One region of the Rhizobium sp. ZPR4 genome, then DNA from elsewhere that is predicted to be linked to it. Evidence: riboswitches for the same ligand, from Rfam matches in the RefSeq annotation. Region 1 holds a riboswitch; the other holds the start of a gene.

Region 1 (15,405 bases):
ATCGGCCATCTCATTAAGCCGGGCGACACCCTTCAGCACGAGCTGGACACGATCTTCCAGCGGGCGGCGTGCCCAATCCTTCTGTGCCTTGCGAGCGCGAGCCACAACTTCCTTGGCGGCATCCAGCGGCAAGGCCGGACGTTCGGCATAAACCTCTCCGTTCACCGGGGAGACGCATGTGATCATGGTCATGATCGAATTCCTGTTTTCCTGGTCATCCAATTGATTGCCGGATGTTGCACAACCTTTGGCCGCCTTCAAAAGGAAACGGCAGGTGTGCTGGCATCTCGGCGCCTCTGCCTGACCCTAGAACGAAAATCGGGCAAGAGGCAGATCGCAAAAGCCTTACGCTCTTTCGAATCCGCGCGCCACTTCCCAATCGGTGATGCGACGATCGTACTCCTCCTGCTCCCATTCGGCAGCGCGGGTATAGTGATCGATGACATCGTCGCCAAAGGCGGCACGCAGCATCTTCGAATTGGTCAGGGCCTCGGTCGCGCCACGCAGGGTGCGCGGAATCTCGCGAACTTCGCGTGCGCCATAGGCGTCGCCGACGAAGGGCGCCTCCAGCTCAAGCTTGTTCTCGATCCCGTCGATGCCGGCAGCGATCAGGGCCGCAAATGCGAGATAAGGATTGAGGTCGGAGCCGCCGACACGGCACTCGATACGGATGCTCTTGGTCTCGGCACCGCACAGGCGATAGCCGGCCGTGCGATTATCCGTGCTCCAGATCGCCTTGGTGGGGGCGAAGGTGCCGGCAACGAAGCGTTTGTAGGAGTTGATATAGGGCGCCAGGAAATAGGTGATCTCGCTGGCATGCGTCAGAAGGCCGGCAACGTAATGCCTCATCATCGGCGTCATGCCGTGTTCTTTTTCCTTGTCGAAGAACAGCGGCGTCTTGCCGTCCGCGCTCCAGAGCGACTGATGGATATGGGATGAACTGCCGGCAGCGCTGTAATTCCACTTGGCCAGGAAGGTAATGGCCTTGCCCTTCGACCAGGCAATCTCCTTGCAGCCGTTCTTGATGATGGCGTGACGGTCCGCCATGGTCAGCGCATCGGCATAGCGGACGTTGATTTCCTCCTGGCCGGCCGAAGCCTCGCCCTTGGAGTTTTCGACGGGGATCTCGGCACCCTGCAGTCCCTTGCGGATCGCCCGCATCACATCTTCTTCCTTCGTGGTCTGGAAGATGTGGTAATCCTCGTTGTAGCCGCTGACGAGATTGAGATTGCGATAGCCGGATTCACGGGCGCTGTCGTAGCTCTGGTCGAACAGGAAGAATTCGAGCTCCGAAGCCATGTAGGCTTTCATCCCCATGGCTTCCAGCCGCTTCACCTGCTTCTTGAGGATGGCGCGCGGCGAATGCGCGACTTCCTCATGAGTATGGTGGTCAAGCACGTCGCAGAGGACGAGCGCCGTGCCTTCCAGCCAGGGGATGCGGCGCAGCGTGGCGAGATCCGGCTTCATCGTATAGTCGCCGTAGCCCTTCTCCCAGCTCGTCGACTTGTAGCCGGAGACGGTTTCCATCTCGATATCCGTCGCCTGCAGGTAGTTGCAGCTATGCGTTTCCTTCCAGGCGCTTTCGATGAAGAATTCCGCCTGGAAGCGCTTGCCCATCAACCGGCCCTGCATGTCGACCTGACATGCCAGAACCGTATCGATGCGCCCTTCGGCCACATCTCGCTTGAGGTCGTCGAACGTATAGCTGCTGCTCATAATTTGGTCCGCCTGAAAGATAGAAGTGGGTCGGCCAGCGGCACGGCCGGATGTATCACCGGAGCCGCTCGTCAAGTTGGATGGGGCCGCGGCCGCGGCCCCTGCCGGATTGATGATGGATGAGGATCACACCTCGCCGACAGCTCGTTCGGCGGCGGCGATATCGGCCTGACGCTTGGCAATCATGTCCCCGATCGGTGGCCCCTGGAAACGGCGCTTTTCAAAGGCAAACCAGATGATTGCGGTCAGTACCAGGAAGCCGATTGTGATGTAGAGCGCCCATTCATTCGGCGGCTGCACGCCGATGATGAAAATGATCGCCATAGCAATGATCACCAGAACCGAGACCAGCTTATAGGTGCCGATACCCATGTTCCACGGCCCCATCTTCGGCCATTTCGCGGTTCCGATCGCCTTGATGCCGAGGACGATCGGCACGGTGAAGGAGAGGAACAGGAAGATGACGGTGCACGACACGACGATGGTGTAGGCCGAAGAGCCGGCGATCGTGACGAGCGAAGCGCCCCAGACGAACAGGACCGCAAGAATCGCGGCCGTCCAGATGGCGACGGAAGGCGTGCGGAACCTCGGGCTGACGCTGGCAAGCGACTTCGAGAATGGCAGGCCGCCGTCACGCGAGAAGGCATAGATCATGCGCGATGCGGATGTCACGGTCGCAAGGCCGCACAGCAGCTGCGAGATGAAGATCGCAACATAGAGGATGTTGGCGACGACGGGGTTGGTGATGCTGTTGATCGTCCAGAAGAAGACGTTCCAGCCCTGCTTCGATGCCTCGTTCATGTCCGGGATCGCCAGGAGGAAGGCCAGCAGCATGATGTAGCCGAACAACGACGACCACCAGACCGAGGAGACCATGCCTCGCGGTACGGAGCTGGAGGCCTTTACGGTCTCTTCGGACGTATGCGCAGAGGCGTCATAACCCGTGATCGTGTAGATCGGCAACAACAGACCAAGGGCGAAGACGTACCAGATATTGTCCATCTTCGGCCAAACGGAAGCATCACCTTCCGGCGTGCCGGAATAGTTGGTGAAGGTCCAGATGCGGCTGATGTCCCAGCTCTTCACGCCGATCAGGCAGACGATGGTCAGCGCGATCGCGGCAGCGAAGATCAGGTAGCCGGACATGTCGGTCAGTTTTGCCGTGAGCCTGATGCCGAAGTGATTGATCAAGGCTTGCAGGCCGGTGATGATGGCGACGAAAATGATCTGGTTGGCAAAACCGGCCGAAGTGTTGGTATCGACGGCGATGCCGAACCAGGGGGCGATGGAGCCGCTGAAGAAGCCCCAGGTACCCACATTGATCGCGCCAAGCACGGTGATCAGGCCAAGAAGATTGAGCCAAGCCGTCAGCCAGCCGGTGAAGCGGTTACCGAGGATCGAACCCCAGTGATAGAGGCCACCGGCGGTGGGATAGGCCGAGGAAATCTGCGCCATCGAGAGCGCGAAAACACCCGAAATCAGGCAGCCAAGCGGCCACCCGATACCGATTGCGGCACCGCCTGCACCCGACGTTGCCTGTGCGAGCGAGTTGATACCGCCTGATAGAATGCAGATGATGGAGAAGGAAATGGCGAAATTCGAGAATGAACTCATGCGCCGTTCCAGCTCCTGGGCATAGCCCATGGAGTGCAGAATATGAATATCCTGCTTTTTGTCTAACTCTGAATAATCAGACATGCCATTCCCCCTAAAGCCCGGTCGTCCGCGGGATTGCGGAGAACCATGTGTCACATTGACCGCTGGCGTTTTGCCATGCGGCCCGATCGCAGTTGAACTGCTCCCCGGGGTCTTTTTCTTTTATGCTCAGGCTTCCAGACTGCTCTGGAGAAGCCCCGTCAGATAATCGGCCATGACCCCTTGGCCGACGTCATCTCGAATGAGGTCGTTGCGGACCTCGATCATTACGTTATGCAGACCATTGGCGAGCCCATGCAGCTTCAACGTATGGGTCACACCATCTTCAGGTCCGTAAGGCTGGTTGCGCTCTGTCTGATAGAGCGGCGCCTCAGCCGAGGCATCCAGCATGCGATCGGCCAGCCAACGGTCTTCGTCATGCAGAATGCCAAGCTCCACTGCCCGTGGTTTGCCATTATAGACCGGCGTGAAACTGTGGATTGTCACGATCACGGTTTTTTGTCCGCGCGCCGCCCGCTCCTTCAAGAGCGCCCGAATGCGATCGTGAAACGGAATGTAGAGCCCTTCCGTACGCGCCTGCCTATCCGCCTCGCCCAGATGCTGATTGCCGGGGATTGTATAGATCTCGCTCGTCTCCGGCATGGCACCAGCGCTTTCCGGCGGCCGGTTGCAATCATAAATCAGCCGGGAGAAGCGCTGAAAAACCAAGGTGGCATTCAAGCCGGCGGAAATTCCTCTTGCAACCGCGAGTGCGCCCGGATCCCAGGCGATATGGCTGGAAAGCGCCTCGACGGAAAGCCCAAGATCGCCGAACCGCTCCGGAAGCGCGAAAGAGGCATGCTCGCAGACGAGCAGGACCGCACTGCTTCCGTCCGGTCTTTCGACCGCAACACAATCGCCGTCCGCCTTCGTCAAAATGCCTTGCTGCGCAAGCATCGGAGACGCCCCATTGCCGATTAATAAAATGTTTATAAGAAAAGAATTCTTCAGGTTTTCGTCGCTGTCAACTGGAAACTGAAATTATTTCTTCATTTGTGACATTGACTCGAAATGTGACAGCGTTGTTATATCCTGAGAGGAAAGCGGCATCAGACCGTCCCGGGGAGCAAAAATCGAGTGAACAATGCGTCGAAGACAGTTTCGGACGTGATCAACGCGCGCTTTGACACGCTGACGCGCGCCGAAAAGCAGCTCGCCAAGAGCCTGCTCGACAACTATCCCGTTTCCGGGCTGGGCAGCATTACCACCGTTGCAGAGAATGCGCGGGTTTCGACACCGACGGTCGCGCGCATGGTGCAGAAGCTCGGATACAAAGGCTATCCGGACTTCCAGGCCCATCTTCATCAAGAGGTCGAGGCAACGATCTCCAACCCGCTGACGAAGCACGATCGCTGGGCGTCTAATGCGCCAGGCACGCATATCCTCAATCGTTTCGCCGACGCTATCATGGGCAACCTGCGACAGACCCTGTCGGATATCGATGTGGCGACGTTCGACGGCGTTGCGGCACTGCTGTCGGAGAGGAAACGCGGCCTCTATTTCGTGGGGGGGCGCATTACGGGGGCGCTTGCCGAGTATTTCTTCACCCATATGCAGGTCATCCGACCCAACACGACGCTGCTTTCTTCCAATTCAAGCACCTGGCCGCAATATGTCCTGAACATGAATCCGGGCGATCTGCTCGTCATATTCGACATCAGGCGTTACGAGCAGGAAATGGTCAATCTGGCCGCCGCCGCCCGCCGCCGCGGCGCCGAAATCATCGTCTTCACCGACCAGTGGGCAACGCCTGCCGCCAAGCATGCGAAATACACGTTTCGCGTGCAGATCGAGGCGCCGTCCGCTTGGGATTCGTCGGTTGTCACTCTCTTTATCGTCGAAGCCCTAATCGAAGCCGTGCAAAGCTCGACATGGGACGAGACAAGCGAGCGCATGAAGACACTGGAAGGTCTTTTCGAACAAACAAAGTTGTTTCGCAAGCTAAGCTGAAGGGGAATGAAAACACAAAATAACGGTTCGTGGAGCAGCGTGAAATACAGCGACTGTCATACTTGTCGATTAGAAGCAAAAATCGACTGCGTTTTCAGCAAACGCAACGCTTTGAAGTCGTCACACAACCTTCATGTAACGTCATTAACAGCAACGCCAGACACTGAAAACCCAAAAGGAGGAAATGCAGTGATCTCGAAAATTCATCGTCTTCTGACAATCTCCACCGCGATGCTCGTCGCTTCGACGGCTATTGCGGCCGCAGAACCGAGCGCCGATCTCATCGCTGCCGCCAAGAAGGAAGGCACGCTGACCACCATCGCCCTGCCCCACAACTGGTGCGGTTATGGTGACCTGATCGCTGCATTCAAGGCGAAGTACGGTATCGAAGTCAACGAACTGAACCCGGATGCCGGCTCGGGCGATGAAGTCGAAGCAATCCGCGCCAACAAGGGCAATACCGGCCCGCAGGCTCCGGACGTGATCGACGTTGGTCTCTCTTTCGGCCCGACCGCCAAGAAGGAAGGCCTGCTGCAGCCTTACAAGGTTTCCACCTGGGATTCCATTCCGGACAGCGCCAAGGATTCCGAAGGCTACTGGTACGGCGACTACTACGGCGTTCTCTCCTTCGTCACCAACAAGGACGTCGTAAAGAACCCGCCGAAGGACTGGGCTGACCTCCTGAAGCCGGAATATGCCAACACTGTTTCGCTCGCAGGTGACCCGCGCACCTCGAACCAGGCCGTTCAGGCCGTCTACGCCGCCGGCCTCGCTGCCGGCGAGAAGGACGCCACCAAGGTCGGTGAAGCCGGTCTCGGCTACTTCGCCAAGCTGAACAAGGCAGGCAATTTCGTTCCGGTCATCGGCAAGTCCGCTTCGCTCGCACAGGGCGCTACCCCGATCGTCGTCGCATGGGACTACAACGGTCTTTCCTGGCGCGACAGCCTGAACGGCAACCCGCCGGTTGACGTCACCGTTCCGGCTTCGGGCGTTATCGCAGGCGTTTACGTCCAGGCGATCTCGGCCTTCGCTCCGCATCCGAACGCTGCAAAGCTCTGGATGGAGTTCCTCTATTCCGACGAAGGCCAGATCGGCTGGCTGAAGGGCTATTGCCACCCGATCCGCTTCAACGACCTGGCGAAGAACAAGAAGGTCCCGCAGGAACTTCTCGACAAGCTGCCGCCGGCCGCTGCCTACGAAAAGGCCGTATTCCCGACGCTCGACGAGCAGGATGCAGGCAAGGCCGCCATCACCACCAAGTGGGATTCCGTCGTCGGTTCGAACGTACAGTAATCAAACCTGACACGACCTCCCCGCTCAAGCGGGGAGGTTTTCCGTTTTTTTGACGCCGCGGATTGGGCCAATCATGAGCACCGTGACAACATCAACGATCAGCAGTCCCCCCCTGATCAACAAACGCGTGGTTGTCGACTGGCTGGGCATAGCGCCCTTCCTGATCTTCGCGCTGCTGTTTCTGATTCTCCCGACGATCTACCTGATCGCCGGCGCCTTTCTGACGCCCGACGGCAGCCTGACGCTGAAGAACATCGGCGATCTGTTCACCAAGTCGATCTGGGATTCCTACTGGATCAGCATCAAGGTGTCGGTCACGTCTTCGCTCGGCGGCGCCCTGATCGGCTTCTACCTTGCCTGGGCCTTGGTCATGGGCGGCTTGCCGGGCTGGGTGCGCCACACGTTTCTCACCTTTTCCGGCGTTGCCTCCAACTTTGCCGGCGTGCCCCTGGCATTCGCGTTCATCGCCACGATCGGCCGCCTCGGCCTCGTCACCGTGTTGATGAGAGACTGGTTGGGCTTCAACCTCTATGCGACGGGCTTCAATCTCTACAGCTTCATTGGCCTGACCGTCACCTACATGTACTTCCAGATTCCGCTGATGGTGCTGATCATCACGCCCGCCCTGGACGGCATGAAGAAGGAATGGCGCGAAGCCGCCTCCATCCTCGGAGCCACCAACTGGCAATATTGGCTGATGGTGGCGCTGCCCATCCTCTGGCCGAGCCTGCTTGGCACGACACTGCTGCTGTTTGCCAACGCTTTCGGCGCCATCGCAACGGCCATCGCGCTGACGGGCAGCTCGCTGAACATCATCCCGATCCAGCTCTATGCACAGATCCGCGGCGACGTCCTGCATAACGCCAATCTCGGCTATGCGATGGCTCTCGGCATGATCGTCATAACAGGCATTTCCAACGTCATTTACATCATCATGCGCATGCGCGCAGAACGGTGGCAGAAATGAAGCTGCAGAAATTCTTCGCCTGGATCGCGGTCGTCATCGGCGCCATCTATTTCATCGTCCCGCTCATCGGCACGCTGGAATTCTCGCTGCGCATGCGCCGCGACGCCTATAGTTTCGACGCCTACGCTTCGGTCTTTTCCGACTCGCACTTTCTCTATGCGTTCGGCTATTCCATGCTCATGGCCGTGCTGACCATCATCGTCGGCATGTTGCTCGTGGTTCCCACGGCCTATTGGGTCCGGCTTCGTTTGCCGCAGCTACGCCCGATCGTCGAATTCATCACCCTGATGCCGCTGGTCATCCCGGCAATCGTCATCGTCTTCGGCTATTTGCGTCTCTATAATTCGTCCTCGATCCTGCCTCTGACGGGCTTCGAGCAGACCACGAATTTCCTACTGGTCTGCTCCTATATTGTCTTGTCGCTCCCCTATATGTATCGTTCGGTCGATACGGCGATGCGCACGATCGACGTCGGCACCCTGACGGAAGCGGCGGAAAGCCTTGGCGCGAAGTGGACGACCATCATGTTCCGCTGCATCTTCCCCAATGTCATGAGTGGCGTTCTCTCCGGCGCGTTCATCACACTGGCGATCGTCATGGGCGAATTCACGATGGCATCGTTGCTTAATCGGCCGGCTTTCGGCCCCTACATGCAGCTCGTCGGCGCCAACCAGGCCTATCAGTCCTCGGCACTGGCCATCATCGCGCTTGCAGTGACCTGGCTCAGCATGGGCTTCCTGCAGCTCGTTTCCCGCTTCTCCAAATTGGCTCCGATTAAGGCGTAAGGCTCCTCACCATGGCTTTTCTCGAACTCACCCACATCAAGAAGTCCTTCGGCGATATCCACGTCGTTCACGATTTCAATATGAACATCGAGAAGGGAGAATTCATCTCCTTCCTCGGACCTTCGGGTTGCGGCAAGACGACCGTGCTGCGCATGATCGCCGGTTTCGAAACACCGACCGCCGGCACCCTGTCGATCAACGGCAAGGATCAGCGGGCGTTAAAACCGAACCAGCGCAATATCGGCATGGTGTTCCAGGCTTACGCGCTGTTCCCGAACATGACGGTGCACGACAACGTCGCTTTCGGCCTCAAGGTCGCCGGGATGGCGAAGCCCGACATCGACAAGCGCGTCAAGGAAATGCTTGCTCTCATCAAGCTCGATCACCTCGCCGGCCGCTATCCCTATCAGATGTCCGGCGGCCAGCAGCAGCGCGTGGCGCTCGCCCGCGCCATCGCGGTCAAGCCGCAGGTCCTCCTGCTCGACGAGCCGCTCTCGGCCCTCGACGCCAAGATCCGTGTATCACTGCGCGAGGAAATCCGCGCCATCCAGCAGCAGCTGGGCATCACCACAGTTTTCGTGACGCACGATCAGGAAGAAGCTCTGTCGATCTCCGATCGCATCGTCGTCATGAATGCCGGCCGCGCCGACCAGATCGGCACGCCGTTCGAGATCTATAACACGCCGGCAACGCGCTTCGTCGCCTCCTTCGTCGGTACGCTGAACCTGATCGAGGGCAAGGTCGTCGATCCCGACAGCAACCGGATCATGATCGGTGATCAGGGCGTGACCCTGAAGCAGTCGGTCACGGCCTACAAGCCGGGCGATACCGTATCGCTCGCCCTGCGTCCGGAAGCCGGCTCACTGGCGGAATCGGCCAAGGGCGACACGGCGCTGACGGGCGAGGTTTCCTCGGCACACTTCCTGGGCTCCGTCATCCGCACTCGTATGAACGTCGCTGGCAACACGATTTCCTTCGACATGTTCAACAGCCCCGGCATGATGCCTCCGAGCGTTGGCGAGAAGGTGACGCTGCGCTTCGCCTCCTCCGACCTGCTGGTCATCCAGGATTGAGAAGCCGCCTCGCCTCATAGGGCTAGTTTGAAAAATTATTTGCAAACGCCGGGTCAAAAGCCCGGCGTTTTTCTTTGATTTCCATGAGGGAAAGCATCTATAGTCCAGGCGTTCTCAGGGCGGGGTGCAATTCCCCACCGGCGGTATGGGGATTTTCCCCGAGCCCGCGAGCGCCTTCCGAGTTTTCGGAAGGGTCAGCAGATCCGGTGAGAGGCCGGAGCCGACGGTATAGTCCGGATGGAAGAGAGCAAGCAGGGTCGTACCCTCCTCCGCGCGGGGAGTGCTGCGTTCATGCGTGTTCGCCCAAGGGATAATTGACAACAACCCTTGAAAGGCAAAATTCATGACCATTTCGATTTCTACCCAGCCGAGCCGCATCGCGATCATTCGGGCTCGCTGGCATGCTGACATCGTCGACCGCTCGGTCGACTCCTTCGTTGCCGAATGGCAGACGGTGGAAGGCGCATCGCCGATCGATATCTTCGACGTGCCCGGCGCACTGGAAATTCCGCTGCATGCGCAGACCCTTGCCCGCAACGGCCGCTATTCCGCGATCGTCGCCACCGCTTTCGTTGTCGACGGTGGCATCTATCGCCATGAATTCGTTGCGAACACGGTCCTCGACGCAATGATGCGCGTCCAGCTCGATACCGGTGTGCCGATCCTCTCGGCGGTTCTGACGCCGCATCATTTCCAGGAGTCGGAAGCACATATCCAGTTCTTCAAGGAACATTTCATCATCAAGGGCCGCGAAGTGGCCAGCGCCTGCCGCCATATCCTCAGCGAACGCGCCAAGCTGCTACCGGCCGTCACGGTCTGAACCAGCGTAGTGGAGGCGCGGCCAAAGCCCGCCTCCACATCACAAGGGAGAAACGTCAGTGACCGTCCTACGCATCATCCCTAACCTCCCTGCCGCCGATCCCGCCACGGCCCGTCTCTTCTACCATGACCTGCTCGGCCTCGACGTCGTCATGGATCACGGCTGGATCGTCACCTTCGCCTCCGAAGCGGCAACGGTTCCGCAGATCAGCGTCGCCAGCGAAGGCGGTTCGGGAACACTCGTCCCCGATCTCTCCATCGAAGTCGACGATGTCGACGGACTCTATCAGCGCGCCACATCCATGGGCTTCGGGATACTGTATGACCTTACGGACGAGCCCTGGGGCGTTCGCCGTTTCTATGTCCGCGATCCCTTCGGCAAGGTCGTCAACATCCTCTCCCACCGCTGACGCAAAGCTCGCGGACGCTCTCTATCGCAAATCGAGATTGAACGTGGTGCGTTCAGCCGGCCAGACCGATTCCGAGTAGGTTATCGGCATACCCGCCGCATCCGCATCCACCTTGCGCGTCACCAGCAGCGGTGTTGATTTCGGCTGGCGCAAGATCCGCGCCTCCTCGGCTGTCGGCATGCGCGCCTCGATCTCCGTCTGCAAGCGCTCGTAGTCGGTAACGCCATAGCTCGCGAGTGCCGCCGAGATTGTCGGATGCTGCAATCTGGCCTTGTCGAAATCGGGAAAACGGTCAGCCGGATAATAGGAATCGCCCAATTCGACCGGAATGCTATCGGCCGTCATCACGCCGCGACGATGGATGACCAGTGCCCCAACCGCCAGCTTCAGATAGCTGGCAACGCGTTCCGTCGCCGGCACGATTTCGTGGACGAGCAACTCGCCGCCCGGCTCGAAACCTTGCTCGATCAGGTTCTTGTGAAAACGGGTGCGCTTCGACAGCGTATAGTCGAGCACGCCCCTATGAACGAAGGTTCCCCGTCCCTGCTCGGCACGCACCAGTCCGCGCTGCTCCAGATGGCCCAGCGCCTGACGCACGGTGAAGCGGCTGACACCGAAGCGCTGCATCAGCTCAGGCTCGGTCGGCAATTTCTCTCCTGGCGCGAAAGTCCCGGTGGCAATATCAGCCGCCAGGATCTCGCCGATCTGATGCCAGAGGGCGCTGCCGCCCTTGCGATCGATCGTCTCCATGTCAGATGCGCTTCTCGAGCCGGAACAGAAGCTTGTATTCGGCCGGATAGCTCAACGCATCGAGAATGCTCGGATAGTATTTGCGGTCCTTCGTCGCGCGCACGAAACCGTCATAGCCGAAACGCCTGACGGAAACATCGAAGCCGGCCGTCGTGAACGCCTCGATATAGTCCTGTGGCGAGCGATCCTGCATCGGCGCATTGCTGTTGTTGCCGATCAGTTCGAGCCATTTCGGCCAAAGCGGCATTTCATTGTGGCACCCGGTCACCGCGTAATAGACGCCCCCATCGCGCATGGCCCGGAACATCCCCTCGGCATGCTCTTTCAGTTCCGGCAGCAGATAGATCACCTCATAGCTGAAGGCCACATCGAAGCTGTCGGCAAAAGGCAATAAATCGGTCGTCACATGAAACTGCAGCGGCATATTGCCGACAGCTTCGACAGCGGCAGCCACGGACTCCGAAGCGATATCAATGCCAACGCCGCGTCGGAACGGCCGCATGGCATAAAGCAGCCGCAAAAAACCACCGCGATTGCAGCCGAAGTCCAGGACAGTCTTCGAGGAGAAATCCCGCTCCGGCACCGTTTCGATGAAATGCCGCCAATAGGGGCTGTGCGATTCCGCCATTGCGGCGTCGCCCTGCGGTTCCTTGTGCCAGGTTGCATAAGTCGTTGCTGCGCTCGTCATGATGCTCTCGCTGTTGGAGTGGACTGCCCCCTTGATAGCCACGTCTCATGACAATCATATGAATTCGTCCGGACGACCGGACTACTACACGCAATCGACCATCCATTGCACGCCATACCGATCCGTCAGCTTGCCGTAGTAGCTGCCCCAAGGCTGCACGGCGAGCGGCGTCGTTACGGTACCGCCCTCGGCAAGCCGGGCAAAAATCTCGCCAGTGCTACCGCGATCATCCATCATGAGCATGTGCGCAGAGCCGCGCATCGGCTCGGCGTCATGATTGTCGGAGGCGAAGAACAAGACGCCTGGCCCCTCGAAGCGAGCGTGCATTACCCTGCCCCGCATTGCTTCGCGGGCAAGCGGTATCCCATCCGCACCATGACGGACCAACAGCGTCACTTGGCCAAGCCCGCAGGCCGTATAGAAGGCAAGCGCGTCCTCACAATGCGTCGTGAAAAACAGATAATTGGCGAGTTGCAACTCCTGACTCCCCTTGTTGTCGGACGAGCGGCCCACGCGGCCGCCCGGTATTGATGCCAATTGCTTCAACTCAAGCGCGATGAGCTTCGACCTCGGGCGCTGCGGCGCTCGCAATGGCGCCGACCAGATCAGCATTGCTGTAGCTTTGGCCCGCAATGCCCCAGGCGCCTTCAGGCGCATAAACTATATTCGACCAGATATGCTCGCGCTTGATCCGCCCTTCGGCCGCCTGTTCGACGACATCAGTCGCTCTTGCAATGAAAGCGCACTTGGCTTCGGCGGTCGCGAGCGCGATTTCGGGCAGCTTGAGTTCGATGAAGGCCGCGGCAACGGGCTTTCCGGCTGCCAGCACGTGTTCGGCCGGAAGCACGTTGATCGACCCGATGACATTGGCCGTCATGAATGCATTCCCGGTCAAGCCGGCAACATCGAGGACTGCATCCGTCAATCCAGCAAAAGCTTGCGCCTGCGCTTCGGACGAAAGCAACCCTTCGGATACGGTGAGTGTAATGGGCATGGGATATCTCCTTGTTGGACCTGTGACGGCAATTGATATATACCGATCACTCTTTAACGATACACACCGATCACTCTCTACGCAATAGATAAAGAGAGATCACTCTTAATGGAGGCGATAATGCGCTATAGCGCCGAACATAAGGAAGAAACCCGGACGCGGGTCGTCGCGGCGGCAGGGCAAGTCTTTCGCAAGGAAGGCTATGGCGGCGCGGGCATCGATGCGCTGACGAAAGCGGCCGGCGTCACCAACGGCGCCTTCTACGGACATTTCAAGTCCAAGAGCGAAGCGTTTCGCACCGCTGTCGTGGAAGGATTGGAAGAGTTGCGCCAAGCGATCCTGGTGCTCAGGCAAAATCAGCCGAAAGACTGGTTGAAGGCACTTGCCAGCTTCTATCTCGGTTACAAGCGGACCTGCGATCTCGGCGATAGCTGCACGCTGCCGAGCCTTTCCCCCGATGTGATGCGTGCCGATGAAGAAACACGCGGCGTCTATACGGTAGAGTTGAGAAAATTGATCGCGGATGTTGCCGCCGGCCTGCCGGAAAGCGCAAACCCTGGCGAAACAACGGCGGAGGATCGTGCCATCGTTCTTCTCGCAACGCTGAGCGGTGGTCTGACGCTTGCCCGCGCCGTCTCCGATCCCACCCTTTCCGTGCACATAGCCGAAGTCATTGAACGGGCTGCCCTGACGGCCGGCAATCCTTCGCGGCCACAAGGCGAATGACGATGCAATTCACGTGATGAAGGAATAGCCGAGGCGAAGCTTGCCGCTCCGCCTCGGCGGGCCATTTACGCCCGGATCGCCTTGTCGTTCGCATCGAAACGATGCATCTGGCTTGCATCCGGCGTCGCATAGACCATCTCGTCCGGCTCATATCTATGTTCGCCGAAGAGACGCGCGGTCAGAAGGCCGGTGGCCTCGGATTCGAGGTAGATGATCGTATCGGCACCGAGATGCTCGACATGGATGACCTTGGCCGCCCATGTGCCCTGATCGCGCGACAGCGTGATATGTTCGGGGCGGATGCCGACGGTCTTGGCACCGCTTTCGCCGAGCCGTTCTGCTGGGATGAAATTCATCTGCGGCGAGCCGATGAAGCCGGCAACGAAGGTGTTGGCCGGGCGGTTATAAAGCTCCATCGGCGAACCGATCTGCTCGATCGCACCGGCATTGAGCACGACGATCTTGTCGGCAAGCGTCATCGCCTCGACCTGGTCGTGAGTGACATAGATCATCGTCGCTTTCAGGCTGCGATGCAGCCGGGCGATTTCGAGGCGGGTCTGGACACGCAGCGCCGCATCGAGGTTCGACAGCGGCTCATCGAAAAGGAAAAGCTCGGGTTCGCGCACGATGGCGCGGCCGATGGCGACACGCTGGCGCTGGCCGCCGGAAAGCTCTGAAGGACGGCGAGCCAGATAGGGCTCGAGCGACAGCATACCGGAAGCTTTCCCGACGCGGCTTTCGATTTCGGCCTTCGCGGTACCGGCCTGCTTGAGGCCAAGCCCCATATTGTCCTTCACAGTCAGATGCGGATAGAGCGCATAGGACTGGAACACCATCGAAATGCCGCGCTTGGCCGGCGGCGTCACCGTCACATCCTGGCCATTGATCAGCACGGCACCGGAGGTCACGTCCTCCAGGCCAGCAATGCTGCGCAGAAGGGTCGACTTGCCGCAGCCGGAAGGACCAACGAAGATGACGAACTCACCATCCTGCACTTCGAGGTCGATACCCTTCAGCACGTCATGCGTACCGTAGGCCTTGCGGATGGATTTCAGTTGAAGCGATCCCACAGTCTTGTCCTTATAGATAAACAGGCTTGCCGGTGCGCACGCTCTCATCGGCGGCAAGGCATATGCGCAGCGATTGAACGGCATCGTCCATATGGCGATTGAGGTCGATATCCTCGCGGATGGCCTTCAGCATGAAGGCCTGCTCGAAGTCGCAGAGCTCCTGATGGCCCGGTTCGCCATCCATATGCAGATCCTGATCCGGCCGGATAAACTGGCCGTTCGGGCCAGTCTCGGCGTTGTGCAGCCGGATAACCGACGTCTTCGTGTGCATGTCGATATCATCGGACTTGGCATTCTGATCCATGGCGATCGAGACCGAGCCGTTCGGCGACATCACATCCTTTACGAAGAAAGCCGTCTCCGAGATCATCGGACCCCAGGCGGCTTCGTACCAGCCGACAGAACCGTCTTCGAAAATCACCTGGAGATGGCCGTAATTATACATGTCCGGCTTGATTTCCTGCGTCAG
Region 2 (15,405 bases), on a different replicon from region 1:
CCGACCCGGGGCATCGATGTCGGCGCCAGAGCCGGCATCTACGACATCATCGTGAACCTGGCGAAACAGGGTGTCGCGGTGATCGTCGTCAGCTCCGATCTTGAGGAGGTTCTTGGCGTCTCCAACCGAATTCTCGTGCTTGCCCAGGGCAAGCAGGCAGGCATTCTCAATCGTGACGAGGCGAACGACGTCTCGGTCATGGAACTCGCGACAATCTAGAGCATTTCCAGGAAAATTGCGTAGCGGTTTTCCGTCTGGAATGCCTAAAGAAACAACAACATAGAGCGTTTTCGCGATCGAAGAAAAGCGAAAACGCTCTAGACAAACAGAAAGGAAGAGCGGTGTCCGACATCACTCTGAACGCCCCGAAACTCTTCGATCTCAAGGGACAGGTCGCGCTCGTGACCGGCGCCGGAAGCGGGATCGGGCAACGCATCGCAATCGGCCTTGCTCAATGCGGCGCCGATGTAGCGCTTCTTGATCGTCGCTCCGACGATGGCCTGGCGAACACGGCCTCGCATATCGAGGCGGCCGGTCGTCGCTCCCTCCAGATCGCGGCTGACGTCACCAGCAAGTCCTCTCTCGGGGAGGCGGTTGCGCGTACCGAGGCGGAACTCGGTCCGCTGACACTTGCGGTCAATGCCGCCGGTATCGCCAACGCCAATCCTGCGGAGGAGATGGAGGAAGACCAGTACCAGACGCTGATGGACATCAACTTGAAGGGCATTTTTCTGTCCTGCCAGGCAGAAGCACGCGCCATGCTGAAAAACGGACGCGGATCGATCGTCAACATCGCCTCCATGTCGGGTGTGATCGTCAATCGGGGTCTGAGCCAGGCCCATTACAACGCCTCAAAAGCGGGCGTGATCCACATGTCGAAGTCGCTGGCGATGGAGTGGGTTGGCCGCGGCATCCGCGTCAACACCATCTCGCCGGGATATACCGCGACGCCGATGAATACGCGCCCGGAAATGGTTCATCAGACCAAGCTCTTCGAGGAGCAGACGCCGATGCAGCGTATGGCAACGGTCGATGAGATGGTCGGACCTGCCGTCTTCCTACTGTCGAATGCCGCGAGCTTCGTGACGGGCGTCGACCTGCTCGTCGATGGCGGCTTCTGCTGCTGGTGATGCGATGAAGAAACTGATTGCCGGCAACTGGAAAATGAACGGTCTCGCTTCCTCCCTGGCTGAGATCGAGGCGCTGAAGGGAATAACGGGCGAGGCGGCATGTGACATCGTCGTCTGCCCGCCCTTCACGCTGGTGGAAAAGGCGGCCGAATGCGCTGGAGGCTCGACGATTGCCGTCGGCGCACAGGATTGCCATGCGCAGGCCGCAGGCGCCTATACCGGAGACGTTTCCGCCGAGATGCTCGCCGAAATCGGCGCTCGCTTCGTCATCCTCGGACATTCCGAACGCCGCTCCGCCTACAAGGAAATGGATGCCGCAGTCGCGGGCAAGGCTGCCGCGGTTCACAGGGTGGGGCTGACAAGCATCATTTGTGTCGGCGAGACGCGCATAGAACGAGACGAGGGAAGGGCGATCGAGGTGGTTCGTGCTCAGCTTGAAGGCTCAATTCCCGAAACAGCGACCAGTTCCAACACGACGATCGCCTATGAACCCGTATGGGCGATCGGGACAGGACTGGTTCCGACCCTCGAGCAGATAGAGGAAGTGCATTTGTTCATCCGCCAGATGCTTAACGAGAAGCTGGGAGACGATGGAACTCGCGTCAGGATCCTCTACGGCGGCTCGGTCAAGGCGTCGAATGCAAAGGCGATCTTCGGCGTTTCCAACGTCGATGGCGCTCTCGTCGGAGGCGCATCGCTGAAGGCATCGGAGTTTGCCGGGATTATTACGGCGGCCGTTTGAAATCGCCAGCAACAGGCAGGGCGATCGGCCCCTCGAGCCGGCGCCTGGTGTGGCTGTCACCGCGAAAGGAACAGAGAATGCAACGCTTCGAAAACAAGACCGTCGTCATCACTGGCGCAAGCCGCGGCATCGGGGCTGCGATCGCCAAACGGTTTGCCCGCGAGGGCGCCAATCTGGTGGTTTCCGCCAACGAGGATTCGGTCCATACGGTCGCCGATGCGATCAAGGCTGACGGCGGCAAAGCGATTTCCTTCGTCGGCGATGTGACGGACAAGGCCAGTGTGAAAGGTCTCTACGACGCTGCCGAGGCGGCCTTCGGCGCCGTCGATGTTTCCATCCAGAATGCCGGCGTCATCACCATCGCCCGCGTCGAGGATATGACCGAGGACGAATGGGACAAGGTCATGGCCGTCAACACCAAGGGCGTCTTCCTCTGCGCCCAGGAGGCGATCGCCCGCATGCGCAAGCATGGCCGTGGCGGCCGCATCATCAATACCGCCTCCGGCCAGGCGCGCGACGGCTTCATCTATACGCCGCATTATGCGGCATCGAAGATGGGCGTCGTCGGCATTACCCAGAGCCTTGCCAAGGAAGTCGCGACCGAGGGCATTACCGTGAACGCCTTTTGCCCGGGCATCATCGAAACCGACATGTGGGCCTATAACGACCAGGCATGGGGCAAGCTGCTCGGCAATTACGGTCCCGGCGAGCTCATGAAGGAATGGGTCGAAGGCATTCCGATGAAACGGGCTGGGTCGGGTGAAGATGTTGCCGGCCTCGTCACTTTCCTTGCCAGTGACGATGCCGCCTATATCACCGGACAGACGATCAATGTCGATGGCGGCTTGATCATGTCGTAGTTCGACAATGAGGAACGGTGCGTTCATCGGGCGGATCGAATTCTCGACGATTCGGCGATCAAAGCCTCTTGCGGAATGAGGCGTTGATCCCTTATCTTTCACTTGTTCTCAGGGCGGGGTGTAATTCCCCACCGGCGGTATGAGGAGTTTCCTCGAGCCGGCGAGCGCCTTCCGAGCTTTCGGAAGGGTCAGCAGATCCGGTGAGATGCCGGAGCCGACGGTCATAGTCCGGATGGAAGAGAGCAACGCAGGAGACGCCGCTTGATGGTGGCGTTCACATGCTTGTTCGCCCAAGGGAAAATGGTGGCTTTGACCGGCCATGCACGCCGTTTTAACGGCAACCCTTGAAAGGCAGGAAAATGGCAATTTCGAAAATTGAAGATGCGATCGCCGCGATTGCGCGAGGCGAGATCATCGTGGTTGTCGATGATCTCGACCGCGAAAACGAAGGCGACCTGGTGATTGCTGCCGAAGCAGTCACGCCGCAGGCGATCGCCTTCATGATGAACCATGCCCGTGGTCTCATCTGCGTTCCGATGGAGGGCGAAAGGCTCGACGAGCTCGACATTCCGTTGATGGTGCCGCGCAACACGGAAGTTCTGAGGACCGCGTTTACCGTTTCGGTCGACTACATCCCGGAAACCACGACCGGAATATCCGCCGCCGACAGAGCGGCGACTGTTCGGGCTCTCGTCAGGGACGGATCTCGTCCGGAGGAATTTGCCCGGCCCGGTCATATCTTTCCGCTTCGTGCGCATCCAAACGGCGTCCTGTCGCGCCCGGGGCACACGGAAGCAGCTGTGGATCTTGCAAGGCTTGCCGGCCTTTCTCCGGCCGGCGTCATCTGCGAAGTGGCAAACGACGACGGCACGATGGCGCGTCTTCCAGAGCTCGAAGTTTTCGCCGAGCGGCATGGCCTCCATCTTGTCACGATCGAGGATCTCATCGCCTACAGAGCTGCGAGTGCTCCCTTCAAGGCTGCCTGATCGTTCTGATACAGCCTATCTGATCTCGTCCGGATCGATGGTGATCCAAGGCTCTCCTACGCCCCTTGGGGACTAAGGAGAGCCTTCTTCAGCCGATGAATATGTCCGGCGCCAATTCCGCAGCAGCCGCCCACCATCGTTGCGCCGGCATCGACCCAGGAGCAGGCGAAGCGTGAATAGGCGTCATCGTTCAGGTCCTCTCGGGTCGCATGAAGGCCCTCGTTGGCGGCGGACTCGCCTTGCTCTCCCTCGAAGGCATTGGCATAGACGCCGATCTGCAGGTTCTTGCCGCTCCGGTTGAAAACCTCCGCTGCTGCGTCGACGGCCTCTCGCATGACTTCCGGTTTGCTGCAGTTAAACAGGAGTGCGTCGGCGCCAGATGACGCCGCCCACCGAGCCGCATCCGCGACGGCTTCGCCGGATCGAAGCTTGGGCGAGGCGCCGTTTCTTTGCGCGGCATCATCCGCCAGCGTGAAGGAAATCCAGAACGGCTTTCCTGTTTCAGCGACCGCAGTCCGAACCGCGTCTGCCTCCGCGATCAGGCTGAGGGTTTCGCCGAGCCAGACATCGACATAGGGGTCGAGGTTTTCGACCAGAACCTTGAGATAGTCCTGTACCTTTGACGGATCGAAATTCTGCGGCTCGTAAGAGCCGAAGATCGGGGGCAGCGAACCGGCGACCAGGATTTTTCGATCCTTGCAGGCATTCGCGGCGTCGCGCGCCAGCCGCCCGGACAGGGCAATGAGATCGGCCCCTTCCTTCCAGAACCGCTCCTCACCAATGTGGAAAGGGACGAGCGCATAGCTGTTCGTTGTAACAACGTCCGATCCGGCGGCAATGAATTCGTCATGGACCTGCCGGACGATCTCCGGCGAATTGACGAGCGCCAGCGCCGACCATTCCGGCTGTTTCAATTCTGCGCCGAGACGCAGCAGTTCGCGGCTCATGCCGCCGTCGAGGATCAAGAGTTTGCTCATGAATGGAATCTCCAAAATAACGCGGATCTGCGGGGAGGTTTGACCTCTCCTTCGTGCCGTGGGTTAGCGCCGCACCGGTACCTGCGCTTCCAGAAAACGGAAGCTTCGTGCGATGATGGCTGTAAGGATGAGATAGAAGACGGTGACGACGATCAGCGGTTCGTAGACGAGCAGCGTGTCCTGGCGAACTTTCGTGGCAACGGCGTAGAGATCCATCACCGTCACGGTGAAGGCGAGCGGCGTCGCCTTCAGCTGCATGACGATTTCGCCGCCGATCGTCGGCAATGCGATGCGAATGGCGCGCGGCAGCCAGATGCGCCGTGTCAGCGTGAAGGGCCGCATGCCGAACGCGCGGCCGGCTTCCAGCTCGCCTTTCGGGACCGCAAGCAACGCGCCGCGCAAAACCTCTGCCTCGTAAGCCGCATAATTCAGCGTGAAGCTGACGGCCGCGAAGAAGAAACCTTCGCGCAGGATCGGCCAGAACAGGCTCTGACGGATACCCGGGATCATCGGTAGGAGAGAGCCGACACCGTAGTAAAGCAACCAGAGCTGTATCAGCAGCGGCGTGCCTCGGAAGAAGGTGCAGTAGCCGCGGGCAAGGCTGCGCAGGATGGGGCCGCCACTGACCTGAGCGAAGGCGAGGCCGACGGCGATGATGAAACCGAAGACGACGGAAATCACAAGCAGCGACAGCGTTTGGACGGCTCCCGTTAACAGAAGCGGCCAATAGGATGATATCCACGAGAAGGTCATGTCAACGTTCCTCAGGCAATCTTGGGCTGGCCGCGCCGAACGCGCCGCTCCAACAGGTTGAAGAGGGCGTTCGAAACGAGCGTGAGAGCGAGGTAGATGAGGGCGGACGCCAGAAAAAAGATGAAATAGTGCTTGGTGCTAGCACCAGCGAGACGTGTGGCGAGAGCCAGCTCCTGATAGCCAACGACCGCGACGAGAGCGCTGTCCTTGGTGACCGACATCCAGAGATTGGCAAGACCGGGAAGGGCGTTTGGCAGCAAGGCGGGCAGGATGATGCGGCGGAAGCGCAGGCGCGACCCCATGCCGAAAGCCTTCGCTGCCTCGATCTGGCCGACGGGGATCGCAAGGATCGCGCCGCGCAACACCTCCGTCATATAGGCGCCCTGCACGAAACCGAGCACGGCAACCGCGACCGCAAAGCCGTTCAATTCGAAGGCGGGCAGATTGAGCGCGACGAGGAGACGATTGAGGCCATCCATTCCCGCATAATAGAGCCCGACAATCAGGATCAGCTCGGGGACCGCGCGGACGGCGGTGGTGTAGAGTTCGAGTAAGAGCCGGAGCGGCCTGATGCCGGAGAGCTTGCCCAGCGCACCGCCAGTACCAAGCAGAAGGCCTATCAGAAAGGCGCCGGCGGAGATGGCGACCGTGGAGGCGGCTCCGGTCAATAGCACGCCACCCCATCCGGGCGGATAGGGGGAGAGCAGGTCCAGAATGCCTTGCTGGGAGGTCGCCATCGTCGCTATTTCTTACTTGGCGCCGTAGATATCGAAGCTGAAATACTTCTTGGTGATCTCGTCGTATTTGCCGCTGGCGCGTACTGCGGCGATCGCTGCGTTGAGCTTTGCCTTGAGTTCGGTGTCTTCCTTGCGAAGGCCGCCGGAAACGCCGGCTCCGAGAATTTCCTTGTCGTCGGCCACGTCGCCCATCTTGGCGCAGCAATCCTTGCCGCCATCGCTTTTGAGGAAAGCGTCGAGAGCGAGTGAATCGCCGAAGACATAGTCAATGCGGCCTGCAGCGAGATCCTGAAACGCCTCGTCGAGCGTCTGGTAGGTCTTCTCGTCCGCGACCTTGGCAAAGTATTTCTTGTAGTATTCCGACTGGATGGTCGACACCTGAATGCCGATGGTCTTGCCCTTGACGTCGTCTGCAGTTGCGCCTGGCTTCTGGTCCTTCGGACCGATCAGCGTGCTGGGCGTATTGTAATATTTGTCGGTGAAATCGATGACCTTCGAGCGCTCGGCCGTATTCGACATGGATGACCAGATCACATCGAACTTCTTGCTCTGAAGTGCCGGGATAAGGCCATCCCAGGAAAGCTCGACGATCGAGCATTTCTCTTTCATCTGCTCGCAGACGGCATCCATCATATCGATTTCCCAGCCCTGCCATTTGCCCGAGGCATCCTTGGCGAAGAAGGGCGGATAGGATTCGTTCATGATGCCGAAGCGAACCTCAGCCTGAGCCGTCATGGCGGAGAGCGTAAGGGCGAGCCCGGCGAATAGAGTGGAAATCAGTTTCATGTAAGGGATTCTCCTAATGGTTTTGTCTGCGAATGAGATGTGGATCAGGACGTCAGCATGCCGGTGAATTCCCGACAGCGAGCGCTGATTGGGGCGTCGAAGATCTGCCTGGGCGGCCCTTCCTCCTCTATCCGTCCCTGATGCAGGAAGAGAACGTGGTTCGAGACATCGCGGGCAAAGCGCATTTCATGGGTGACCAGCAGCATGGTTCGACCCTCCTCTGCGAGGTCACGGATCACCTTGAGCACTTCGCCGACCAGTTCGGGATCGAGTGCCGATGTCGGCTCGTCGAAGAGCATAACCGCCGGATCGATGCAAAGCGCGCGCGCGATCGCTGCCCTCTGCTGCTGACCGCCGGAGAGGAAGGCCGGATAGGCATCGCGCTTGTCGTAAAGCCCGACTTTATTGAGAAGAGCCTCCGCCTTTTCGATCGCCTCGCGACGGGGGATGCCCAGAACATGCACCGGAGCCTCGATGATATTTTCGAGAACGGTCATGTGGGCCCAGAGATTGAAACTCTGGAATACCATGCCCAGGCCACTGCGCATCCGCTCGATCTGCCGCCAGCTTTTCGGTTGCATCTGTCCGTGGCGTCCCTGCCTCAGGACGACTTCCTCGCCGTTGACGAGGATGCGGCCGCGATCGGGCATTTCAAGCAGGTTTATGCAGCGCAGAAACGTGCTTTTTCCGGAGCCGGACGAGCCGATGATGGAAATCACGTCCCCTTGATTGGCGGTGGTTGAAACGCCCTTGAGGACTTGATGTGACCCAAAGCTCTTGTGGAGATCTTCCACACAAAGTGCCTGGGAGGACCGCGCTGTCATATAGAATTCCGATGAAAAACAATTTGCGGAGAATATCGCGAAGAAGAGCGGAATTTGCGCGCAATTTCAGATCATTTTGCATAAAAAATGCAAAAATGTATTCCTTGTGCATCTTTTATGATAGAATAGAGATGTTGTCGCCTGATTTCATCGGCGCCTAAAGGAGTGGGGAATGGAAAACCTGGATCGCTTTGATCGCGATATTCTCGATATCGTCCAGCGCAATTGCCAACTCACTGCCGAAGCGATCGCCGAAGAGGTCGGCCTTTCGACATCCGCCGTGCAACGGCGCCTGAAACGACTGCGCGAAGATGGTATCATCAAGGCGGAAATCGCGGTCGTCGATCGCAAGGCGACGGGGACCCCGATGGTGTTCATCGTCGGCATGGAAATCGAGCGGGACAATTACGATGCGCTTGCCAAGTTCCGCCTTTGGGCGGAAAAGCAGGACCATATCCAGCAGGTCTATTATGTCACGGGTGCCGTCGATCTCATTGCAATCGTCACTGCCAGGGATGTCGAGCATTATGACGACATCGCCGCCGTGATCATGGCGGAAAATCCGCAGATCCGGCGCATGCACACCAATGTTGTATTGCGTGACGTCAAGCTTGGATTGCTCGTGCCGCTGGCAGAGGGTAACGACGCCGGACGGTAACCCGCGGATTGCAGAATGATCGGCGGGCACGCCGTGCCCGCCTGTTATCCGTACGCGCCAAGGCGAGAAGCAACTATCCCCTGGACATATCCAGGGGCGGCATCACATCCGCCTTCAAAGGGCTGACATAGGGTTTGCGGGCGGTTTGTTCGGCCAGGGCGGCTTTTGCACCTTCCATCAATATCGGATCAGTGATCGCGGCAAGTCCTGTCGCTGCCATCGCTTTTGCTGCGTGCACCATCGCTTTGTGCGCCGCCGGCATCTTGCCTTGAGCCACCACCTGCCATGTATGAAACGGCGTGCCGATCGCAACCGTTGGCGCGTGAACCTGAACGGTCGGGACGACCCAGCTGACGTCGCCAACATCCGTCGACCCGATCAATGGCTTGCGATTTGCGTTTTGCGGGGTGAGAAAGGTCGCGAGCGGCTCGTCAGTGACGGGCATTCCGATCGCCTGGTATTCGGCCGCGATATCGGCATCAGACAAGGTGCCCTGAATTTTCCTGGCAAATGCGCGATCCCCGTCATCGAAAGACGGTACGCCCAGCTCCTCCATCGCATTGTAAAGAGCCTGCTCGAGCGGCTTGTTGCCCAAGGTGTTGGAGACTGCGCTGATAATCTTCATTTCCACGCTGGTTTCGGTCATCAGGGCAGCGCCCTGCGCAATCTTGTAGACGCGTTGCACCAGATCGAGCATATCCTGCAATTCCATGGCGCGTATCGAGTATCGGACACGCGCATGGGCTTGAACCACATTGGGAGCGATGCCGCCCGTGTCCAGTATGGCCGAATGCACACGGGCATCGGACGGCATATGTTCCCGCATGTAGTTTACGCCAACGCTCATCAGCTCAACGGCATCCAATGCGCTACGCCCCAGATGTGGGGTGGCTGCTGCATGTGAAGCGCGCCCCTTGAAGACGAAATCGGCGCGCGTATTGGCCAATGATAATGGCGGCACTACCTCCCAGAAGCTGTTGGGATGCCACGAAATGGCGATATCGACATCGTCGAACGCGCCTTCGCGCACCATGAAGGCCTTGGCAGCGCCGCCTTCTTCTGCAGGACATCCATAGTAGCGAACGCGCGCTGGAATTCCTTTTTCCTTCAGGAAGTTCGCCAGCCCGACAGCCGCGAGCATGGCACCGGAGCCGAGCAGGTTATGGCCGCAACCATGACCGTGACCGCCCGCCTCGACAGGCTTGTGTTCGGTAATACCCGCCTCCTGGCTGAGGCCTGGCAGCGCATCGTATTCTCCGAGGAATGCAATGACAGGGCCGCTCTCGCCCAACTCTCCAACAAGGGACGTTGGAATTCCGGCTATCCCTTCTTTCACGCGAAAGCCTTGATGCAGGAGCTCGGCCTTGTGTTCCGCAGCGGAGCGGACTTCGGTGTAGCAAACCTCGGGCATCCCCCAAACGCGATCACTCAGTTCGATGAGGCGCTGTTTGGAATCATCGATCTTCGACCAAAGCTCCTGGCGGTCATTCGCATTCATTTGCAGCTCCGATTTTGTTAAATCCTGCGGATTGTCCACCATCAGGAAGGTGTCGTGTTCGCGTGGCATCTTATGCTCGCCAGGTTTTCGACATGCAATCGTTTTGAGCTGTTGGCTTCGGTAACGGTCGGAATGACTCTGGCATAAGGATTCGTCTGGTTGCGAGATGGCCAGCGTTCCCGCCGGATCGGGCCCATATTGCCTGACCTTCAGGATTTTGAACGGAGAATGACGCAGCCTCCGTGGGTGAGCTCGGCTTGATCGCAGGGTCTTCACCGCGTCTGGCTGTGACGCACAAGCTGGTTCAACACATTATTTCTGATGCGCGCAACAACGTGTCGCGTGATCGCAATTCGGTGGCGCTTTACAAAACGAACTAGTTCGTACATTATTATCGGCGAGGAGTGACGGATGCTGCATCGTGCGGCATCGATGACTGTCAGGATGATCTCGGATGTCCTTGTAAGCGGGTGCAGGCGGAGGCCGGATGCGCCCGGTTATGATGTGTCCTCGATATCCGAATGCTCTGGGGAGGAACGACCATGAAAGCACAAATCGAACATAAGACACCCAAGCGCGCGGCTCTTGCGAGCTGGTTGGGAAGCGCCGTCGAGTATTATGACTTCTTCGTCTACGGTACGGCAGCAGCTCTCATATTCCCGAAGATCTTCTTTTCGGCGGAAGATCCGCAAACGGCGGCCATCGCCTCGTTCGCGACCTTTGGCGTTGCCTATATCATGCGGCCGCTGGGTGCAGTCGTTCTGGGTCACGTCGGTGACAAATTCGGCCGCAAGAAGGTGCTGACGTTCACGCTGCTCCTCATGGGGTTTTCGACCTTCATCATAGGCTGCCTGCCGACCTATAATCAGGCTGGCATTCTGGCGCCTGTTCTTCTGGTTCTGGCGCGCTTGCTGCAGGGCATTTCAGCTGCCGGCGAACAGGCTGGCGCCAGCTCCATGACGCTCGAGCACGCGCCTGAAAATAGGCGCGCCTTTTTCACCAGCTTCACGCTGAGCGGAACACAGGCCGGGCTGATCCTTGCAACATTGGTCTTCATCCCGCTTGGAAAGCTCGATGAAGCCGCATTGATGTCATGGGGTTGGCGTATCCCGTTTTTCCTGAGCTTCGTGGTGGTCATCGTTGGATTCTGGGTTCGCCGCACACTTGCGGAAACACCTGCCTTTCTGGAGGAAACCAAGAAGGGCGAGGTCGCAAAAGTTCCGCTTGTCTCGCTTATCACCAATTATTGGGCGGATGTCCTGCGCATCATCTTTGCGGCGTTGATTTCCGTCGTCAGCACGATCTTCAGCGTCTTCACCCTGTCCTATGCCGTCAACACCATGCATATCGATCGCTCGACGATGCTGACCGTTCTGGTGCTTGCCAATATCGTGGCGCTCGGTGCGATTCCCGCTTGGGCCATTCTCGCAGACCGCATCGGCCGCAAGCCCATATTCATCTTCGGTGCCGTCGGCTGTGCGGTGCTGATCTGGCCCTACATCTGGGCCATCAGCCAGAACAACCTCTTGCTGGTCTTCGTCCTCGGTATCCTGCTTTCCGGCGTGGTCTACAGTGCATCGAACGGCATCTGGCCGGCGCTGTATGCTGAAATGTTCGACACCCGCGTGCGCCTGTCCGGCATGGCTGTCGGAACCCAGATCGGCTTTGCACTCGGCGGCTTCGCGCCGACAATCAGCGCAGCCGTGATGGGCACAGGACCGATGGGATGGGTGCCGGTTGCCGTGTTTACCTCGATCACAGCCTTGATTGCCGCCATTTCCGCGGCAACCGCAACGGAGACCTACCGGACGCCGATCGATCAACTCGGCAGGGATGAACGACGCTTGGCAGCTTCCGTTCGCCACGCCGATCGCACGGTCTAGCCGTCGCGTCTGATCTTGATGGTGATAACGTGTCGCGATCGCGGATGAGTTTGTTGAAAATCGTCAAGTAACGGGATGAAACAATGAAAACCTCGATTGCGACCGTTTCGATCAGTGGTGACCTCAAGGAAAAGCTTCAGGCCATTGCCAAGGCAGGTTTCGATGGTGTCGAAATCTTCGAGAATGATTTCCTCGCCTTCGATGAATCGCCGCGCCAGGTCGGCCAGATGGTCAGGGATCATGGGCTGGAGATCACGCTCTTTCAGCCCTTCCGGGACTTTGAGGGCATGCCCGAACCCCTGCGCAGCCGAACCTTCGATCGCGCCGAACGCAAGTTCGACCTGATGCAGGAGATGGGGACCGATCTTGTTCTCGTTTGTTCAAACGTCTCGTCCGTGGCGCTGGGCGGGATCGATCGAGCCGCGGCCGATTTCTTCGAGCTCGGCGAAAGAGCGGCCAGGCGCGGCCTGCGCGTTGGCTATGAGGCGCTCGCCTGGGGACGGCACATTCACGATCATCGCGACGCCTGGGAAATCGTCCGTCGGGCCGATCACCCGAATATCGGGCTCATTCTCGACAGCTTCCATACGCTTTCGCGCAAGATCGACGTCAATTCGATCCGATCGATCCCGAAAGAGAAGATCTTCATCATCCAGCTTGCCGACGCGCCGTTGATCGACATGGATCTCCTTTATTGGAGCCGCCATTTCCGCAACATGCCGGGCGAGGGCGATCTTCCCGTGCTCGAATTCATGAAGGCCGTCGCCGTGACTGGCTACGACGGCTATCTCTCGCTGGAGATTTTCAACGACCAGTTTCGTGGCGGTTCGCCGACCGCGATTGCCGTCGATGGCAGGCGCTCTCTCATCTATCTCGGTGACCAGGTTCGTCGCGCGGAAAGCAGCAGCCTCACCTTGCCGCCGATGCCGACGCGCGCCGAGGTGGAGGGCGTTGCCTTTATCGAATTTACCGTCGATGAGGCGGAGACATCCGTGCTCGCGGATCGGCTGCGTGCCCTGGGCTTTCGCCATGTCGGGCGCCACAAGACCAAGCGCGTCGACGTCTTCCGGCAAGGCGATATCAATCTCGTCGTCAACACCGATCCGGATGGATTTGCCGGTGCCTCCTATGCTCTGCACGGGCAGTCAGCCTATGCGATGGGATTATGGGTTGATGATGCCGAAGCCGCAGTCGCGCGAGCCGTGGCCCTGGGTGCCGAACGTTTTGAACAGCCACTGAATCCCGGCGAGATCGAAATGCCTGCCGTCAGGGGCGTCGGCGGCGGCATCCTGTATTTCCTCGATCGCAGAAGCGCGCTCGCCCGCATATGGGAGATCGAATTCGATCCGGTCAATGACGACACCGATCTGCAGCCGGTCGGGCTGACGGGCATAGATCATGTCGCGCAGACGATGAAATATGAGGAGTTGCTGACCTGGCTGCTCTTTTATACGGCGATACTGAAGGCGCATAAGACGCCGATGGTCGATATTATCGATCCGGCCGGCGTCGTTCGAAGCCAGGTCGTCGAAAACGAACAAGGCACCTTGCGCATCACGCTGAATGGCGCGGAAAATCGCAATACGCTCGCCGGCCATTTCATCGCCGAAACTTTTGGCTCCGGCATTCAGCACCTGGCGTTTGCGACCGATGATATCTTTACGGCTGCGGCCGCGTTGTCGGATAACGGCTTTGCCACCTTGATGATCTCGCCCAACTATTACGACGATCTGGAGGCGAGATTCGGCCTGGAGCCGGCTTTCACGGATCGGCTGAAGGCGCATAATATTCTTTATGATCGCGACGATCACGGCGAATATTTCCAGCTTTACAGCCCGACCTACGGCGAAGGCTTCTTCTTCGAAATCGTCCAGCGCAGCGGCTATCGTGGCTATGGTGCGGCCAATGCCATCTTTCGCATAGCAGCGCTGAGGCGGCATCTGCGACCGATTGGTCTGCCGAAACTTTAGGCCCTCCCCATTGGCGTGAAGCCTGTGTTAAAGCTTTGATCTTCAATGATGGGCAGAGACAGACCCAGGAAGACGGGCAAGGGATGACCAAAGCGCAAGCGGCCAAGATCGAGCGTCTGACGCGGAAGAACGATCCAGACGCGACCAAGGAAAATATTCTGAAGATTGCCACCGAGGAGTTTGTCGCAGCCGGTTTTTCCGGTGCGCGCGTCGACGAGATCGCCGAGCGCACCAAGACGTCCAAGCGCATGATCTACTATTATTTCGGCAGCAAGGAAGGGCTCTATCTCGCCGTTCTCGAGCAGGCCTATACGAAGATCCGCACGCTCGAGAGCGAGCTCGATCTCGAAAACATGCCGCCCGTTCAGGCCATGGCACAATTGATCGCAAGCACCTTCGATCATGACGACCAGAATCCGGATTTCGTACGACTGGTCAGCATCGAGAACATCCATCGCGCCGAACATATGAAGCGTTCGGTCGTCCTGTCGCAGATGAACATCGCCGTCATCGATATCATCACGCAAATCCTCGAACGGGGCTACGCCGATGGCAGCTTCGTGCGCAAGGTAGATCCGGTCGATCTGCATATGATGATCAGCGCCCAGTGCTTTTTTCGCGTTTCCAATCGGCATACTTTCGGGGCGATCTTCGAGCGTGACTTGTCGTCCGAAGCTTTGAAGAAGCGGCATAAGTCTCTGATCGTCGATGCGATCCTTGCTTTTCTGAGACATCCTTCCTCCGAGATGGCCTGACGGTGCCAGAGCCGCTTGATTGGGACCGACGTTTCCCGGAGGCCTGGAAGCGCGTCTTATATTGACTTTACGTACTAGTTCGTACATTTTGCGGACAAGCCTGCAGCATGGCTTGGTTTTGCTGTTCGGGAGGAAAGATTGAACACTCAAGCTGCCATTGTTCCTCGTCAACTTCATGTCGGATTGATCGGTGCCGGGATAGGCCGCTCGCTGACGCCGGCTATGCATATGCGCGAGGGCGAACATTGCGGCCTGTCCTATCGCTATGACCTCATCGACCTTGATATACGCGGCCTCTCCGTATCGGACCTTCCGGCTCTCGTCGATGAAGCCGAGGCGCAGGGCTTTGCCGGCCTCAACATCACCCATCCTTGTAAGCAGGCGGCCGTGGCACTGGTGGATGAATTGTCGCCTGATGCTCAGACACTGCGATCCATCAACACGATCATTTTTGATGGGCAGCGCAGGATCGGCCACAATACCGATTGGTGGGGATTTGCCGAAAGTTTCCGGCGCGGATTGACCGGGGTTTCACTCGATCACGTTGTGCAGCTGGGCGCTGGCGGCGCCGGCGTTGCCGTTGCCCATGCGGTGGCTGAAATGGGCGCGCAGTCCATAGAGATATTCGATCTCGACCCCTTGCGCGCGCAGGCTCTCGTGGATCAGCTGCAGCCAGCACATGGCGCTTGCCGTTTCTCGATTGGTCATGACCTTGCCGTGGCACTGGATGCAGCTGATGGTCTGGTTCATGCAACGCCGACCGGCATGGCCGCTCATCCCGGGCTGCCGCTCGACGCGCAACTTCTATCCGATCGTCTTTGGGTCGCAGAAATCGTCTATTTCCCG

The links. A riboswitch is a leader RNA that binds a small molecule or an ion and turns the genes downstream of it on or off. The one in region 1 is predicted to bind FMN.
Region 2: linked by a shared signal. The riboswitch ahead of ribB (3,4-dihydroxy-2-butanone-4-phosphate synthase) and the one ahead of ABOK31_RS09730 (6,7-dimethyl-8-ribityllumazine synthase) in region 1 are both predicted to bind FMN.

The regions. Positions count from the first base shown of each region.
Region 1 is NZ_CP157967.1:1,970,881-1,986,285, forward strand. It holds gene ABOK31_RS09685 (aldehyde dehydrogenase family protein) at 1-192, opposite strand, end outside; gene ABOK31_RS09690 (glutamine synthetase family protein) at 346-1,716, opposite strand; gene ABOK31_RS09695 (amino acid permease) at 1,843-3,414, opposite strand; gene ABOK31_RS09700 (N-formylglutamate amidohydrolase) at 3,541-4,308, opposite strand; gene ABOK31_RS09705 (MurR/RpiR family transcriptional regulator) at 4,489-5,361, shown strand; gene ABOK31_RS09710 (extracellular solute-binding protein) at 5,551-6,654, shown strand; gene ABOK31_RS09715 (ABC transporter permease subunit) at 6,728-7,621, shown strand; gene ABOK31_RS09720 (ABC transporter permease) at 7,618-8,406, shown strand; gene ABOK31_RS09725 (ABC transporter ATP-binding protein) at 8,418-9,479, shown strand; FMN riboswitch at 9,586-9,732, shown strand; gene ABOK31_RS09730 (6,7-dimethyl-8-ribityllumazine synthase) at 9,823-10,299, shown strand; gene ABOK31_RS09735 (VOC family protein) at 10,358-10,708, shown strand; gene phnF (phosphonate metabolism transcriptional regulator PhnF) at 10,730-11,458, opposite strand; gene ABOK31_RS09745 (class I SAM-dependent methyltransferase) at 11,460-12,146, opposite strand; gene ABOK31_RS09750 (VOC family protein) at 12,231-12,623, opposite strand; gene ABOK31_RS09755 (Tautomerase enzyme) at 12,694-13,140, opposite strand; gene ABOK31_RS09760 (TetR/AcrR family transcriptional regulator) at 13,261-13,866, shown strand; gene ABOK31_RS09765 (ABC transporter ATP-binding protein) at 13,932-14,936, opposite strand; gene ABOK31_RS09770 (Gfo/Idh/MocA family oxidoreductase) at 14,947-15,405, opposite strand, start outside.
Region 2 is NZ_CP157969.1:106,574-121,978, reverse strand. It holds gene ABOK31_RS28425 (sugar ABC transporter ATP-binding protein) at 1-219, shown strand, start outside; gene ABOK31_RS28420 (SDR family oxidoreductase) at 342-1,130, shown strand; gene tpiA (triose-phosphate isomerase) at 1,135-1,872, shown strand; gene ABOK31_RS28410 (glucose 1-dehydrogenase) at 1,950-2,732, shown strand; FMN riboswitch at 2,833-2,980, shown strand; gene ribB (3,4-dihydroxy-2-butanone-4-phosphate synthase) at 3,092-3,718, shown strand; gene ABOK31_RS28400 (homocysteine S-methyltransferase family protein) at 3,775-4,695, opposite strand; gene ABOK31_RS28395 (ABC transporter permease) at 4,759-5,448, opposite strand; gene ABOK31_RS28390 (ABC transporter permease subunit) at 5,460-6,185, opposite strand; gene ABOK31_RS28385 (transporter substrate-binding domain-containing protein) at 6,198-6,971, opposite strand; gene ABOK31_RS28380 (ATP-binding cassette domain-containing protein) at 7,016-7,795, opposite strand; gene ABOK31_RS28375 (Lrp/AsnC family transcriptional regulator) at 7,968-8,453, shown strand; gene ABOK31_RS28370 (M20 family metallopeptidase) at 8,527-9,951, opposite strand; gene ABOK31_RS28365 (MFS transporter) at 10,494-11,834, shown strand; gene ABOK31_RS28360 (TIM barrel protein) at 11,918-13,804, shown strand; gene ABOK31_RS28355 (TetR/AcrR family transcriptional regulator) at 13,888-14,559, shown strand; gene ABOK31_RS28350 (shikimate dehydrogenase) at 14,698-15,405, shown strand, end outside.